Linked DNA regions of Rhodopirellula baltica SH 1. The protein of the gene in region 2 interacts with the protein of the main gene of each other region in a pairwise test. Links are inferred from orthologs where the notes say so. Each region holds a gene or a part of one and is shown on either strand. Other genes may lie near its edges.

Region 1 (7,326 bases), 900 kb from region 2 along the record:
AACTGTTTGCTGGCCCGACGCATGGCCGAACGCGGGGTGCGTTTCATCCAGTTGTTCCATCGCGGATGGGATCAACACATTTCGATTCGCAATCAATTGCCGCGGCAATGCAAGGATGTCGATCAAGCCTCCGCCGCATTGATCCAAGACCTCAAGCGATTAGGAATGCTCGATGACACCCTGGTGATTTGGGGAGGTGAGTTTGGTCGCACCGTCTACTGCCAAGGCCAACTGGACAACCCCAGTTCAGGTCGCGATCACCACGGACGTTGCTTCACAACTTGGATGGCCGGCGGCGGCGTGAAAGCTGGTTTTGACTATGGAACGACGGATGAGTTCTCCTACAACATCGTTGAAAATCCGGTCCACATCCGCGATCTGAACGCAACCGTGTTGAACCTGTTGGGAATCGATCACGAACGGTTCACGTTCAAGTTCCGGGGGCTCAGTCAACGACTCACCGGTGTCGAAGAAGCCCACGTGATTCGCGATCTCATCGGGTGAGGTCGCTGGCCAATTGATCTGACAAGACATTGTCCGATTCGTCCGATCGCGGCATCTCGACCGATGCGGCGAGCAACACCAGCAACCATAACAGCGTCGACGCGAATGGGAATGTTTCAAACGCGGTGTCTTCAAACAGCCCCGAGACACAGATGTAGGCCGCGATTCCACGGAACATAGGGTCGACGACCGTGAACGCGTGATACACCGTCCACGCGACCAGCACCGAGACACAGATACCGGCAAAGATTCCCGCCGAAAAAATCGCGTGCAACAACAGATTGTGCGTGTGATATGAAAAATCTTCCAGCAACAACGGCGCGCTATTGAGCCCCCATCCGGTCAGCGGTCGCTGAGCGATGAAGCGAATCGCTTCCGCCCATATCTCCGTTCGCCCGGTGGCTGAAGTCAGTTCATTCACGTCACCGGTCTTGGTGCCAACGGCGACCACGCGGCTGCCGACATCGGAACCCTCCGACAACAATCCAACCGCCAGCATCAACAAACAGATCCCCATCACAACGCACAAACCCATTGCCAACCCGCGACGATTGGCCAACCGATCAATCATCACAGCCAACACGGATGCGGCACACGAAACCACCGCGGTTCGACTCATTGATTCAAACATTGTCGCGCTTGAGATCACGAAAACGAATCCCATCGTTGCGATCAGGATAGGAGTGAGCGGACGGTTTCTCGTTCGCCAAAGTCCTAAACAAACCAGAATTGCCAAGGCACCAATGCGCCCGAGTGAGTTGGGGTGCGCCGTGCTGCCCATGCGCTCGATGATAAGAGACTGCCCCAATTCTTCTTGATAGACCGCCGTCTCGCCACCGCCCAGGTACAAACACCACGCCGCCATCAGATGCAGCACCAAACCGACCAGCACGCACTGAAGCGTTTGTCGTAGCGTCAAGAACTGCAGCGTCACCGCAATGAAGACGATGTATACACAACTGATCATCGCCGCGGCTCGAGACACGGTTGCAGCAGGACCAAAAGCCACCGTGCTGGTCACGACAAAGACGCCACCCAGCGCCACCAAAATCCAACCTGGGAATTTCATGAGGCGTTGGCGAACCGCCGGGCAAAGTATCCAACCCAACAAGGCAACTGAGCCAACCGCGCCCGACAACAGCAGTTTCAAAGCCACCTCCATCGTCAAACCAGCACCGGCCGAACCGGCCGGAGTCGAGTCGGATTGATCCAGCGGATTCAATGCGACGGCAAGGATCAATAGCAGCGGACATGCCAGCGCAAACAATCCTTCCAAAGCACCGCGATGCGAAGGCGTCGATTGGTCGATTTGCTCGTCAAAGTCTTGGTCGACGGGTTCTTCCAAGAGCGACGTTCCTGCCGGGGGGGACATGAACTCACTCTAATTCACAGGTCAGCAATTTCCACGATCGAATGATCATGACGTGCGAATGTCACCCATGACGTTTTCTCCTACAATTCGTCCATGACCACTCCACCACCCGAACCGAATGAGATGCAGTGTGCGGGCTACTTGAAGGCACTCGGCGACCCGTTGCGTCTGCAAATCGTGCGTGCTTTGCAAGGCGGCCCGCTGAGTGTTTCTGACCTGGCCATCTTGGTGGAACAAGAAATCGGCACCGTCTCGCACCACTTGCGAGTCCTCTTTCACGCCGATTTGGTGCAGACCCAGCGGGAAGGGAAGTTCATCTATTACTCGCTGAAAGAAGGCATGCTGCCCAGTCGTGGGAAGTCGAAACAAACCGCATTGAACCTCGGTTGCTGCAAACTCGACATGGGCCCGATGATTGACTGACGTTCTGACGTTCGTCAGAATGTCTGAGTCATGGAATTCGCTGCTACCGGCGTTCCGACGTGGTTTCTGTTCATCTTCAACCGTTGAGACTCACCGATGCCCCAGCCCATTGAATTCATCATGATCGGCGGTTTTTTGGGAGCCGGCAAAACCACGCTCATCGCACGACTGGCGAAACAGTTGCAAGCCGAAGGCAAGCACGTTTGCATCGTGACGAACGATCAAGCTGCCGGTTTGGTCGACACGCAATTGCTCAAAAGCCAAGGGTTGGAGGTCAACGAAGTTGCCGGATCTTGTTTCTGTTGCAACTTCGATGGTTTGACCGATGCGATGGAAGAATTCGAAAACCGACAACGCCCCGATGTGGTTCTCGCAGAACCGGTTGGAAGCTGCACTGACTTGATCGCAACCATCGCGGTCCCAATGATGGAACGTTTGGGCGAAAAGTTTGTGCATCGTCCCTATGCCGTGGTTCTAAAACCCAATCATGGAAAGAAGATTCTTTCGGGTGTTGGCGGAGGATTTTCTGAGAAAGCCGAATACATCTTTCGCAAGCAACTCGAAGAGTCCGAGATCATCCTGCTCAACCGCATCGATGAATTGTCCGAGGAAGACGTGCAATCGCTCAAGGAACAATTGAACGAGCAGTACCCAGGTCGCAAAGTCATCCCGTTGTCAGCCAAGACCGGCGAGAATTTGGATGTTTTGTACGAAGCCTTTCAAGGCAACGCGGCACCTCGTGATTCAATGATGGAAGTTGACTATGACGTGTACGCCGACGGCGAAGCCGAACTTGGTTGGCTCAACGCAACGGTGAACTTCAAAAGCGAGCACGCGTTTGCACTCGATGAACTCAGCGTGGGATTGGTCGATGAACTGCGACAACGTTTGCTGTCACTGGGTGCCGAACCGGGACACTTGAAGGTGCTCTGCAGCGACAACGAAGCGGATGATCAACCAGTCAGCGTTGCAAACTTGATCGACAGCGATTCGCAAACTGTTTTGTCGATTGCCTCTGGCACAAACACTCCAACGGCAAAAGCGATCATCAACGCTCGAGTTCGCCTGGCGCCGGAATCTTTGACCGAAGAAGTTCAGCAGGTTGTCCAATCGGTGGCGTCTCGTTTGAATGCCGAGACCGAAACAACTCAACTAGACAGCTTTCGTCCCGGTCGTCCAGAACCGACCTACCGCAGCGCGTGAGCAACCGCGATCAAAACCGACGTTCTATGAATTGGGGTTCAGGTTCTGATGCTGTTCGATCACCCGCCGTGCAATCGCCAGCGACGCCGTTGCCGCGGGGCTGGGTGCGTTCAACACGTGAGTGACTTTGGGCGTTGATCGGAACAAGAAGTCATCGACCAATTCACCGTTGGCTCGCACCGCTTGAGCCCGAACTCCGGCTCGGGCGGGAATCAAATCCGAGGCACGCAGTTCAGGGATGAGCTTCTGAAGTGCGGTCACGAAAGCGGACTTTCGTAGCGAACGATTCATTTCGCCGAGGCCTTTCCGCCAATGCTTCTGAATCAACCGACGAAAACCGCTGTACCCCAATGTTCGTTGCAGATATCGAACATCGATGTCACGCCATCGGTAACCTTCACGGGCGAGAGCCAGCACCGCATTGGGACCACACTCAACGTTTCCATCGATCATCCGAGTGAAATGCACTCCAAGGAATGGGAACGCGGGATCGGGAACCGGATAGATCAGATTTCGACACAAACCGCGCCGTTCGGGCCGCAGCTCATAATATTCGCCCCGAAAAGGAATGATTCGGACTTCCTCAGACGATGTATTCGCGGAATCTGAATCGGAGGCAACGGAGTCACCCTGCCGAACCAACGCGTCGCTGTGCAGTCCCGCGCAAACAATCGCCGAACGAGCTCGAATATCGAACTTCCCAACTGATTGATTGTGATCAACACCCGCCAAACGAACGCCCGTGTCATCCGCATCCAATCGTTGGACCTGAAAACCCAACTGGACGCTCCCACCCATTTCTTCGATGCGATGCCGATAAGCGTCGCAAACCGACCCATAATCCACGATGCCTGTTTCGGGAACCACGATCGCATCAACACCCGCAACAGCAGGCTCGAGTTTCCGTAATTCGTCCGTTGTGATTCGTCGAAATTCAACTCCGTTGCGTTCCGCTCGATCAATGATTCTTTCCAACGAACTCAGTTCGCTACGGTCTGTTGCAACGACGACTTTTCCGCATTTTTCCCAGCGAATCCGGTATTCATCGCAGAATGCTTCGAGTTTGCTTTTGCCCTCCCGGCACAACAAAGCTTTCTCACTTCCGGGCTGATAGTAGATGCCCGAATGGATGACGCCGGAGTTGTGGCCGCTCTGGTGTTGGCCGACCCGAGACTCCGTTTCTAGCACCGTCACGCGCTGACCAGGACGGGTTTGCAACCAGGTCATCGCGGTGGCGAGGCCGACAATTCCCCCGCCAACGACGGCCAAATCCACGGACGGGCTCAAGGAGTGTTTCATAAAATTCGCGGAAGACTCCGGCCTAAGCTCACTTTGAAACCTAGATTTGGAGTATCGGGTGGGGCCGCATGCACGGGCAGCATTGAATTTGGACTCGTTCGATCGTACTCCACGCCGGAGCAAAAAATGAACTGGGCACAATATGATTTCAACTACCTCTAACGCGAACGACAGTACGAACACTGTTCTTGTTCCAGTCGACGATCTTCAGGTCGGTGCGATTTGTCGTACACCGATCGAAGACGAAATGGGCCGATTGCTACTCGGCACTGGTACGCGCATCACCAATGAAGTCATCGATGGTCTGCGGGAACGCGGCATCGAAGAACTGACCGTCAATGCTGAAGAAGCCGATGTACTGAGCAACCGCGGCAAATCGGGCGCGGCCAAAGCGAAGCCTAAAAGCACACGAGAAAAAGATGCGTCGCATGCTCCCGGACGTGATCCAACCAAATGGATCAAGGGAGTGCCGTTGAAAGACGCTTTGGTCAATCGTCATCACGAACCCATTGACCTTACACGACGGCGGACATTGCAAGGCCACGTCAAAATGGCTCGCAGTAAGTTCGAAGAGATCCGTTTGGCACTGACCGAACGCAAGATGCAAACCGTCGAAGCGTTGTCGGATTTATCTGGCGCATTCGCTTCCGCGATGGTGGACGACCACGATCAAACGATTGGCGAAGTCGTCGCCTGCAACACCGAAATGTCACTGACCGACCGCAGCGTGAAGCTGGGTGTGTTGGGCATGGCCATTGGAACCGAACTTGATTTGGACGGTCCCTCGGTGTTGGAAATCGGCATGGCCGGTTTGCTTCATGACATCGGTTTGTATTCCATGGATCCCGCATACAGCGTCCCTGGACGTGGTGCGTTTTCGGAAGAGGAAACATGGGAGTATCGCAAACACCCGGTCATCTCAGCGAATAGTCTTCGCGAAGTTTCTGACATCCCTCACTCGGTTCTGTTGGCGATCGAACAAGTCCACGAACAATACAACGGTGAAGGTTATCCGTTTGGTTTGGAAGGTAAACGGATTCATATCTACGCTCGCATTCTCAACGTTTGCGATACCTATCTTCGTTTGACACTCGGAACGGGTTTTCGAAAAGCGTTGGTGCCACACGATGCGTTGGGATTCATTCTGCATCAAGCTCGCTATGGAAGCTTTGACCCTCAGGTCATTCATGCCTTGTTGCGCACTAAGTCGTTGTTTCCTCTGGGAAGTCGAGTCGAACTGGCAAACGGAAAATGGGCGGACGTGATTCGCCGACCGGTTGAAGGCTATGCATGCCCCGTGTTGCAACTTTCCGATGGCGAACGATTTGACATGCAGGAAAACCCGAACGAAGTGGTTCAGCCGACTTGCGACCCTCAACGCAACCAGGGCCGACTTTCAATCGATGCGATGAAAAACATTCGCTGGAATCCAGCGGACGAATTGTTCTTCGACGAGGAATAGACCACTGGTAGGGTCAATCACTTGGCTCGTTCCAATTCTCGGACCCGGCTGAATGGCCCATGCTTCGCTCGCGTGACCGACCAAATTGAGGCCACTAGCAACATCAACCATCCGCAAATCCAGACGATCACCGCACCCCTGTGCCCCCGGGGTTGATAGATCCAACGGATAGTCCAAGTACCGGGCGGACACCACACGCCTTGCGCCACACCGTCGGCAGAAAACACCGTCAACGGAACTGGTTCGACCGCGGTGTCTTGCGACCGAAACTCCGCTCGCCAGCCACCGTCCTGGTAAATTCGCCGCGATACAAAGGTGTCTTCTAACCTTCCTTCCGAAACGGCGGTCGAGTCAACCGCGATCGCATCAACTTGGTCTCCTGAATCCGAAGCCATCTCGATTCGCTTCGGCCAAGGAATCTCGCCCTCCGTCACCACTTGATCGTGACGATGAAATCGCAAATCTCGAGTCGGCCAAACGTGGCTCTGCCCATTCGACGTTCGCGATCCTCCAACGCCCAGCCATGACGCCGTTTGTTGCCAATTGATCGGTGTGGACTGCTGGCCGGTCGCATCCCAAAACTGATCGATCGCCCAAGGCCTGATCGAGACGACGCTGTTGAATACCGCTTCGTCCTCGACCATATGCCAACGACCATACCATCGGCGACGATCATGAACTTCCATGGCCAACAATCGTTGCCGATCTGACGTGGTCGCCCACTTCGCGGGATACTCACCTTCACCCGCTGTTCGAATCCAGCGTGCTGCATCGAGTGTTGCGGATTCGGAGTGATCGAGTTCGTGCCAGGCGGCACGTTCAGCATTCCGGTTGATGGTCGGAACCAAATTCCAATGAGCAATCATCAAGTCACTCGCGATCAGAACGACCCATGCCCAAGCCAGCTTTTGCCGATTGATCGGACGTTTCCATTCGACGCTCATCGAAAGAATGATCGTGGTAAAAATCCAAACATGAGCGGTACCGATCAACCATCCATACCAAGCGGTCTCCGATTGAAACGGTCCCCATACCACATCAACCGGCGCTGACTTCATGGATG
Region 2 (7,336 bases):
TGAACTTGTTGTTGCGTTTGGCAACGACCGGAGCCTCCAGCCGAATCAACCTGTCGGCGAAGTTCGGTTGCCCCATGCACGAAGCGCTGGAACTATTGGCAACGGCAAAAGCCAAAGGCCTGAAAGTCCGCGGGTTCTCGTTCCATGTCGGCAGTCAGTGCCTCAACCCACAAGACTATGTCGAAGTGCTCCGCAGCGTTCGCGAAGTCTGGGACGAAGCCACCAAAGCCGGACACCACTTGGAAGTCCTCGACATCGGTGGCGGTTTCCCCGCTCCGTATCGCGAAGACGCGCCTTCAATCGAAGCCTTTGGCGAAGTCATCACCAACGGACTGCGAGAGATCTTCGGCGACTTGCCGATTCGTTTGATCGCCGAACCAGGCCGCGGGTTGTGCACCGAAAGCGTGACCCTGATCACTCGCGTGATCGGGAAGAGCCGTCGATGGGAATTGCCTTGGTTCTTCCTCGACGATGGCATCTACGGATCGTTCTCGGGCAAGATCTTCGACCACACGGACTTCCCGTTGCTGGTCGAAAACGATGGCTCACGAGAGACCGTTCCTTGCGTGGTCGCCGGTCCAACCTGCGACTCCACCGATATCGTTTCGCGTGATCAGTGGCTTCCTGATTTGGAAGTCGGTGAATTGGTCTTGGTTCCATCGATGGGTGCTTACGCTGCCGCCAGCGCATCGCCTTTCAATGGATTGCCGATGGCCAACAGCGTCGCAATCGACTGACGGACGACACGCCGATGGGATTGATCGCCGCCGTCCTGGCCTATTTGCTTCTCACGATCGCGATCGGGTTGCTCGCAGCCCGACGCGTCGGCAATGCGCAGGACTTCATGGTCGCGGGACGCTCGCTTCCGCTTTACATGAACTTCGCTTGCGTCTTCGCAACTTGGTTTGGTGCCGAGACCGTGCTTTCGGTTTCGGCCACCTTTGCCGGGCAAGGACTGCGTGCCATCCCGGGCGACCCGTTTGGGTTTTCGATCTGCTTGGTGCTCGTTGCGTTGTTCTTTGCACGAGCCTTCTATCGGATGGACTTGTTGACGATCGGCGATTTCTATCGCAAACGCTACGGACGCTCGATCGAGGTTTTGACGTCCGTTGTGATTTCCGCATCGTATCTGGGCTGGGCCGCAGCTCAGCTCACCGCACTTGGTTTGGTGATTTCGGTCCTTGGCAAAGGCATCGGCTACGAAACATTGACCATCAACAACGGCATCGTGATCGGTTTCACCATCGTCGCCTTTTACACGGTGATGGGCGGCATGTGGTCGGTGGCTTTGACCGACATGATTCAAACGTTCGTGATCATCATCGGTCTGTTGGTGGTGTCGGTGTACATGGCTCATGCGGCCGGCGGTGTATCCGTTGTCATCGAGTCCGCTCGCGAATCGGGGCGTCTGCAGGTCTTTCCCGACTGGGGGCAATCCGGTCAGTGGTGGATCTACATTGGCGGATTCCTGACCGCGGCCCTGGGTTCGATCCCGCAACAGGATGTCTTTCAGCGTGTCACCAGCGCGAAAGACGAACGCACCGCCATGACGGGAACCTTGCTGGGTGGGATGTTCTACTGCATGTTCGCATTTGTCCCGATGTTCATCGCGTACGCGGCGGTCGTGATCGATCCGGATCACTTGCAACAATTCAACAGCGACGACCTCCGCGAAGTCCAGCGAACACTTCCGCACGCGGTCATACAGTCCACCCCGTTCTGGGTGCAAACGGTTTTTCTAGGTGCTCTGGTCTCGGCGATTCTATCTACCGCCAGTGGCACGTTGCTCGCACCGAGCAGCCTGATCGTCGAAAACGTCATCCGTCCGTTTCGGTCCGACCTCGACGACAAAAACATGTTGCGGTGGCTGCGAATCGTCTTGCTGATGTTTGGTGCATTGGCGTTGCACCAAGCCTTGACCAGCAACAACACGATGTACGAAATGATCCAGCAGGCGTACAGCGTGCCGCTCGTTGGTGCCCTGGTTCCCTTGGCCGTTGGGCTCTATTGGAAACGAGCGACCACTCGGGGAGCGATGGCGTCGATCGTGTCCGGCGTGGCAACCTGGTTGGCGTTCGAATACATGTTGCCCGAATTCCTGATCCCCTCGCAACTGATGGGGCTCGCCGCCAGCTTTCTCGCAATGGTGGTCGTTTCGCTGCTGGACAAATTTGAAAACATTCGGCCTGATGCTGTGCAGCGTTGACTTGCTGATCGCGTGTGTTCGCCATTTTTGCGAACGGGTTCACGACTCGCTTTGTTCCAAAGCATCGGCGGGAACGTCAGGTACAACCTGACCTACGGTTTAGGGGACTTCACCGCTCGTGCTGCTGCACGATATCGAGATGGACTTCTCGCATTGGCAACCAGAAGTCGTTCTTCATCTTCGGGTCGTTGGAACGCACGACGTTCAAACTGATTTGCAGTTTTTTGAGTGCCGTGTCGAATTGGCTTTTCGTGCACGCCAATCGCTCGATCGCACGCTTGCGAAGCGGCCCGGTGTAATCCGCTTCCAAACGAATCAGCTCAAAGATTTCTTGGCAGAGGACATCCAATTCGTGGACGGGCTGGTACGCCTCGGCATAATGCACTTCACGAAAGTGCTGCATTTCCATCAACACCGCGTCCCCGCCGCGCACCTTCCCGTAGAAAACTTCCGCGGGATAGGTTTGCGGGATGCGAGTCTTCCAATCCCAGACGGCCGTCACCTTGGGGCTCCAACCGCCCGCCTTGGGTTTGTCTTCCGACAAATCGGTGTTGTCCCACAACGACGGGTACGGCGAGTTCTTGCTGCCGAAGACGGTGCAGACCTTGCTCTTCAGCACAAACTTATAAGCCTGTCCAAACGTCTTGATCATGGGATCGCCTCTCGAATCAATCGACGCGCTGCGTGATCTCGATCAAGTGGTAGCCGAACTGAGTTTTGACGGGGCCGTGAACCTTGCCCAGTTCACCGCTGAATACCACTTCGTCAAACTCTTTAACCATTTGGCCAGGGCTGAACGTTCCCAACGCTCCACCGGACTTGCCGGACGGGCAGGAGGAAAACTCCGCGGCGATGGCACCGAAATCCTGTCCTTTTTCGATCTGATCTTTCAGATCCTGACAGGCTTCTTCGGTTTCAACGAGAATATGTCGTGCACTTGCAGTGGCCATGATGTCTCTTGGGTTGTGTTCCGTCGTGGGGTGGTAAGGGGCCCGGCGGAGGTCGAAAGTCGCTCGCCAGCTTCGGCCACCATGGTGGCTTGCCCGCTGCAGTTCGAAAACCCCTGCTGAAGACGCCTTTCAGGGCGAACCGTTTGTCGGACGACGGAATCTTCGCCGAAGTGCGTTCGCACCAGTTTCCACGACGCCACCGGGCCTAACGGCCATCGGCTCATTGCTGCAGCTTGATAAAGTGGTGTGCCCCGCTGCTGCTTCCCGCCTGCTTGCAGCATGGTTTCGATATGGGATAGGTTCGAATGCCGCGAGACCATCCATCGGAGCGAAAGAGTGGCGGGCTCGATGAAATCCCGTCCCAAGCGGATTCAACGCAGCCTCTTTCCCGACTCGCGAAAAGATTCCTTGGTTCCTGCCCACGCCGTCTCACCCGATCGACACCATGATTTCCCGACTTGTTTTTCAACCACTCCTGATCAGCCTTGTCACACTCCTGACCTCGCAGGGACTCTCCTCCGCGAAAGAGTGGTCCGTGCCGGTGGCGGGCAACGCGTTCCGCACTCAGCCTGAACCCGGCGGTCGGTCGATGCGACGCGGTGGCTCCCTACGACTCCGCGATTCGAGCGAAGTCCACTCCGTCTACTTTCACGTCGATGACGCTCACACGCTCGAGCTAGGACTGAAAGGCAACGCGAGCGATCACCCCGCGACAATCCTCGCGACCGTCGAGGAAACCAAGCTCTCCTGTGATCTGCAACCAGGATCCGCCAAGACCTACCCGCTCGGCGAAATTCAGGTCGAGAATGCGGGCTACGTTCGGGTCGACCTGCAACTCGCGCCGGCAGCCGGGGGCAACCCTTCTGGATCCACACAAATCACGGATCTGGTGGTGACATCCGACGACGCCGACCTGCAACTCGACTATGTACAAACGAACGATGGCAACATGTTCTATTGGGGACGCCGAGGTCCATCAGTCCACCTCTCCTACCGATTACCACGAGGCACGGATCTGACCTACGCCTACAGCGAGATCATGGTCCCCGTCGGCGAAGACCAAATGGGCACCTACTTCATGGCCAACGGTTTTGGCGAAGGCTACTTCGGCATGCAGGTCAACAGCCCCACCGAACGCAAAGTCCTGTTCTCCATCTGGAGTCCTTTCCGCACGGACAACCCCAACGAGATTCCTGACGAAGACCGAGTCGAGACGCTTGCAAAAGGCGACGGTGTGATCGCCAAGGACTTTGGCAACGAAGGATCCGGCGGGCAAAGCTTCTTTGTCTACCCATGGGAAGCCGGCAAGACATACCGTTTCCTGACCGAAGTCAAACCCGATGGCGATGGCAACACGCTGTACACATCTTGGTTCGGTGATAAGGCGAAGAACGAATGGCGTTTGGTAGCGACCTTCCGACGCCCCAAGACGGACAAGCACCTCACCGGCTTCCACTCCTTCCTCGAAAACTTCTCAGCAGAACAAGGCCATCTGGAACGATCGGCTCACTACGGCAACCAATGGGTCTGCGATGTGAACGGCAAGTGGCACGAAATCACGCGAGCCAAATTCACGGGTGACAACACTGCTCGCGGTCGTCATCGACTGGACTATGCCGGCGGAAGCCAAGACGAACACTTTTTCTTGAAGAACTGTGGCTTCTTCTCGGAGACCGTTGATCTGGATCAAACTTTCGAACGAAAGTCCACCGCAGGCCAGCAGCCTGAAATCAACTGGGATCAGTTGCCACGCTGATCCATCGCAACGCCACTCTCGTAGAGGACGACGCAAAGAATCCCACGCATGGGTCGTGCGACCGGACTCGCGGCCTCGTCCACTACCATTCAAACAAGAATCACTCATGGATGAAATCGTCTATCACGACCGATACACCGGCGAAGACCGCATCGAAAAAGTGTATGGCGACAAGGCATTGCGATGGACGTACGGCACCATTGCCGGACGTCTTTCGCTTTCGCTGGTCGTGAAACGAACGTTGTTCTCGCACTGGTACGGTTGGCGAATGGACCAACCGAAAACACGCGAGAAGATCGCTCCGTTCATCAAGGAGTATGAACTGGACTCGGATGAGTTTGTCCGCGACGTGGACGAGTTTGCCAATTTCAACGAGTTCTTTTTTCGAAAGCTGAAACCGGAAGCTCGTCCGATTGATGCGGCTGCCGACTCGGTGGTCTTCCCCGCCGACGGCCGTCACCTTTGCATTCCCGACCTATCAAAATGCGAAGGGCTGTTTGTCAAAGGCGAGATGTTTGATCTGCCAACGCTCCTGCAAGATTCCGCCCTCGCCGACCGCTATGCGAGCGGCAGCCTGCTGCTTTCGCGGTTGTGCCCGGTCGACTATCACCGCTTTCACTTTCCCGCCGCCGGTGTCCCCGGTGAGAGCCGTCTGATCAACGGTCCACTCTATTCCGTTAATCCAATTGCCTTGCGTCAGAACATTCACATTCTGACCAGCAACAAACGCTGCCTCACGCAGCTCGAAACGGAATCTTTCGGAACAGTGCTATTGCTTGAAATCGGCGCCACCTGCGTGGGCAGCATCCAACAGAGTTACTCGCCCGGTGAAACCATCTCCAAGGGCGACGAAAAAGGCTACTTCCGATTCGGTGGTTCCTCGACCATGGTTTTGTTCGAACCCGGCCGCATCCAATTCGACGCGGACCTCATTGAAAACTCTCGCCAACATCGCGAACTCTACGCTCGCATGGGCGACCATTTGGGGAATCGACCTGCCAATTCCATCTGAGCCAAATTTTCAATTTTGATGTCCCGATTCGTGTTCTCGGTTCGTCACCCTCACAAATGACGTGGCTATGTTGCCACTGTCGAACCCGAAACCTTCGTTTGAAAGAACACCGATGCCAAAATTCATGTTTGTTTATCGCGGCGGCTGCGACGAGATGGAAAACGCCTCTCCGGACGAGATGCAAAAAGTCATGCAACGGTGGATGGACTGGATCCAAGACGGGATGAAAGCCGGTTGGTTGCTTGATGGTGGCGACGGACTGAAACCCGAAGGCGCAACCGTCAATCCGGATCTGTCCGTCACGGATGGGCCGTTCACCGAGTCGAAAGAATTGGTTGGTGGCTACTCGATGGTTCAAGCCGAGAATCTCGCCGCCGCAGTGGAACTGGCCAAGACGTCACCGATCATCCATCACAAAGGTGCCATCGAAGTTCGCGAATTGGCGAATGTGGGCCAGCCCGAAGAAGCATGACCGATTCAAGCGGCCATTTGGTCGAGCACTTTTTTCGGCACGAGTCCGCCCATTTGATTGCGGTGCTGACTCGTGCCTTTGGGATCCGTCGAATCAACTTGATCGAAGACATGGTTCAGGTCGCCATGCTAGAGGCGATGAACGCGTGGAAGCAAGGCGGAGTGCCTGACAATCCAACTGCGTGGATCCATCGCGCCACCAAGAACCGAATCCTGGATGCATTGCGCCGCGAAAAGACGTTGGCACAAGCGATCTCTTTGGCGGGACCATCGCTGGACGTCCAAGAGGACACCGTGGATCACTGGCTAAGCGAAGAACAATTGCCCGACAGCTTGCTGCGGATGATGTTTGTTTGCTGTCACCCAACTCTGAACCGTGAGACGCAGATCGCGCTGACGCTGAAAACACTTTGTGGCTTTGGGTACGCCGAAATCGCTGCCGGATTGTTGCTGCCACTCGAGACGATCAAAAAACGAATCGCTCGTGCCAAACGTTCACTCTGCGAAGCCAATGTCGCGGTGGAATTGCCCAGCCCTGACGAGATTGCACAGCGCCGCGGCGTCGTTCACGATGTGCTGTATCTGATGTTCAATGAGGGACACAACACCTCACACGGATCCCAGCCCATCCGAGATGACATTTGCGAAGAAGCAGCAAGACTGTGTCATCTGCTGAGCGAAAGCGAACATGGCTCGCGCGCCACGAAAGCTCTGCTGGCACTGATGCTGTTTCAAGCAGCCCGCTTGGAATCACGAACCGACGAACAAGGCAACGTGATTCTCCTGGAGGACCAAGACCGTTCGAAATGGGATCGGCGACTGATCACCATCGCGCAACATGAGCTGGCTGGCTCGAAGATTGATTCGCCGACTACGTACCACTGGGAAGCAGCCATCGCGATGCAGCACTGCATCGCCCCAAGCGTAGAAGCCACCGACTG

What was found.
Region 1: the proteins of RB_RS17320 (region 2) and lhgO interact in binary tests that used the Escherichia coli proteins (3 or more experiments, as listed by UniProt). The link is inferred for Rhodopirellula baltica SH 1 from one-to-one orthologs.

What each region holds. Positions count from the first base shown.
Region 1 is NC_005027.1:5,424,841-5,432,166, forward strand. Bases 2,665-5,502 are described here. They hold lhgO (L-2-hydroxyglutarate oxidase), read right to left. Parts: upstream 4,802-5,502; coding sequence 3,527-4,801; downstream 2,665-3,526. Other genes in these bases: RB_RS20700 (GTP-binding protein), read left to right, coding at 2,665-3,502; RB_RS20710 (HD-GYP domain-containing protein), read left to right, coding at 4,944-5,502. In the rest of the region: RB_RS20685 (DUF1501 domain-containing protein), read left to right, coding at 1-504; RB_RS20690 (O-antigen ligase family protein), read right to left, coding at 494-1,876; RB_RS20695 (ArsR/SmtB family transcription factor), read left to right, coding at 1,970-2,299; more of RB_RS20700, read left to right, coding at 2,396-2,664; more of RB_RS20710, read left to right, coding at 5,503-6,263; RB_RS20715 (YfhO family protein), read right to left, coding at 6,281-7,326. UniProt on the Escherichia coli protein: Catalyzes the dehydrogenation of L-2-hydroxyglutarate (L2HG) to alpha-ketoglutarate and couples to the respiratory chain by feeding electrons from the reaction into the membrane quinone pool.
Region 2 is NC_005027.1:4,521,239-4,528,574, forward strand. Bases 1,516-4,363 are described here. They hold RB_RS17320 (peptidylprolyl isomerase), read right to left. Parts: upstream 3,157-4,363; coding sequence 2,875-3,156; downstream 1,516-2,874. Other genes in these bases: RB_RS17310 (sodium:solute symporter family protein), read left to right, coding at 1,516-2,206; RB_RS17315 (AlkZ-related protein), read right to left, coding at 2,316-2,858; RB_RS17325 (DUF3472 domain-containing protein), read left to right, coding at 3,602-4,363. Outside these bases: RB_RS17305 (type III PLP-dependent enzyme), read left to right, coding at 1-737; more of RB_RS17310, read left to right, coding at 752-1,515; more of RB_RS17325, read left to right, coding at 4,364-4,912; RB_RS17330 (phosphatidylserine decarboxylase), read left to right, coding at 5,019-5,924; RB_RS17335 (YciI family protein), read left to right, coding at 6,037-6,396; RB_RS17340 (RNA polymerase sigma factor), read left to right, coding at 6,393-7,336. UniProt on the Escherichia coli protein: PPIases accelerate the folding of proteins. It prefers amino acid residues with hydrophobic side chains like leucine and phenylalanine in the P1 position of the peptides substrates.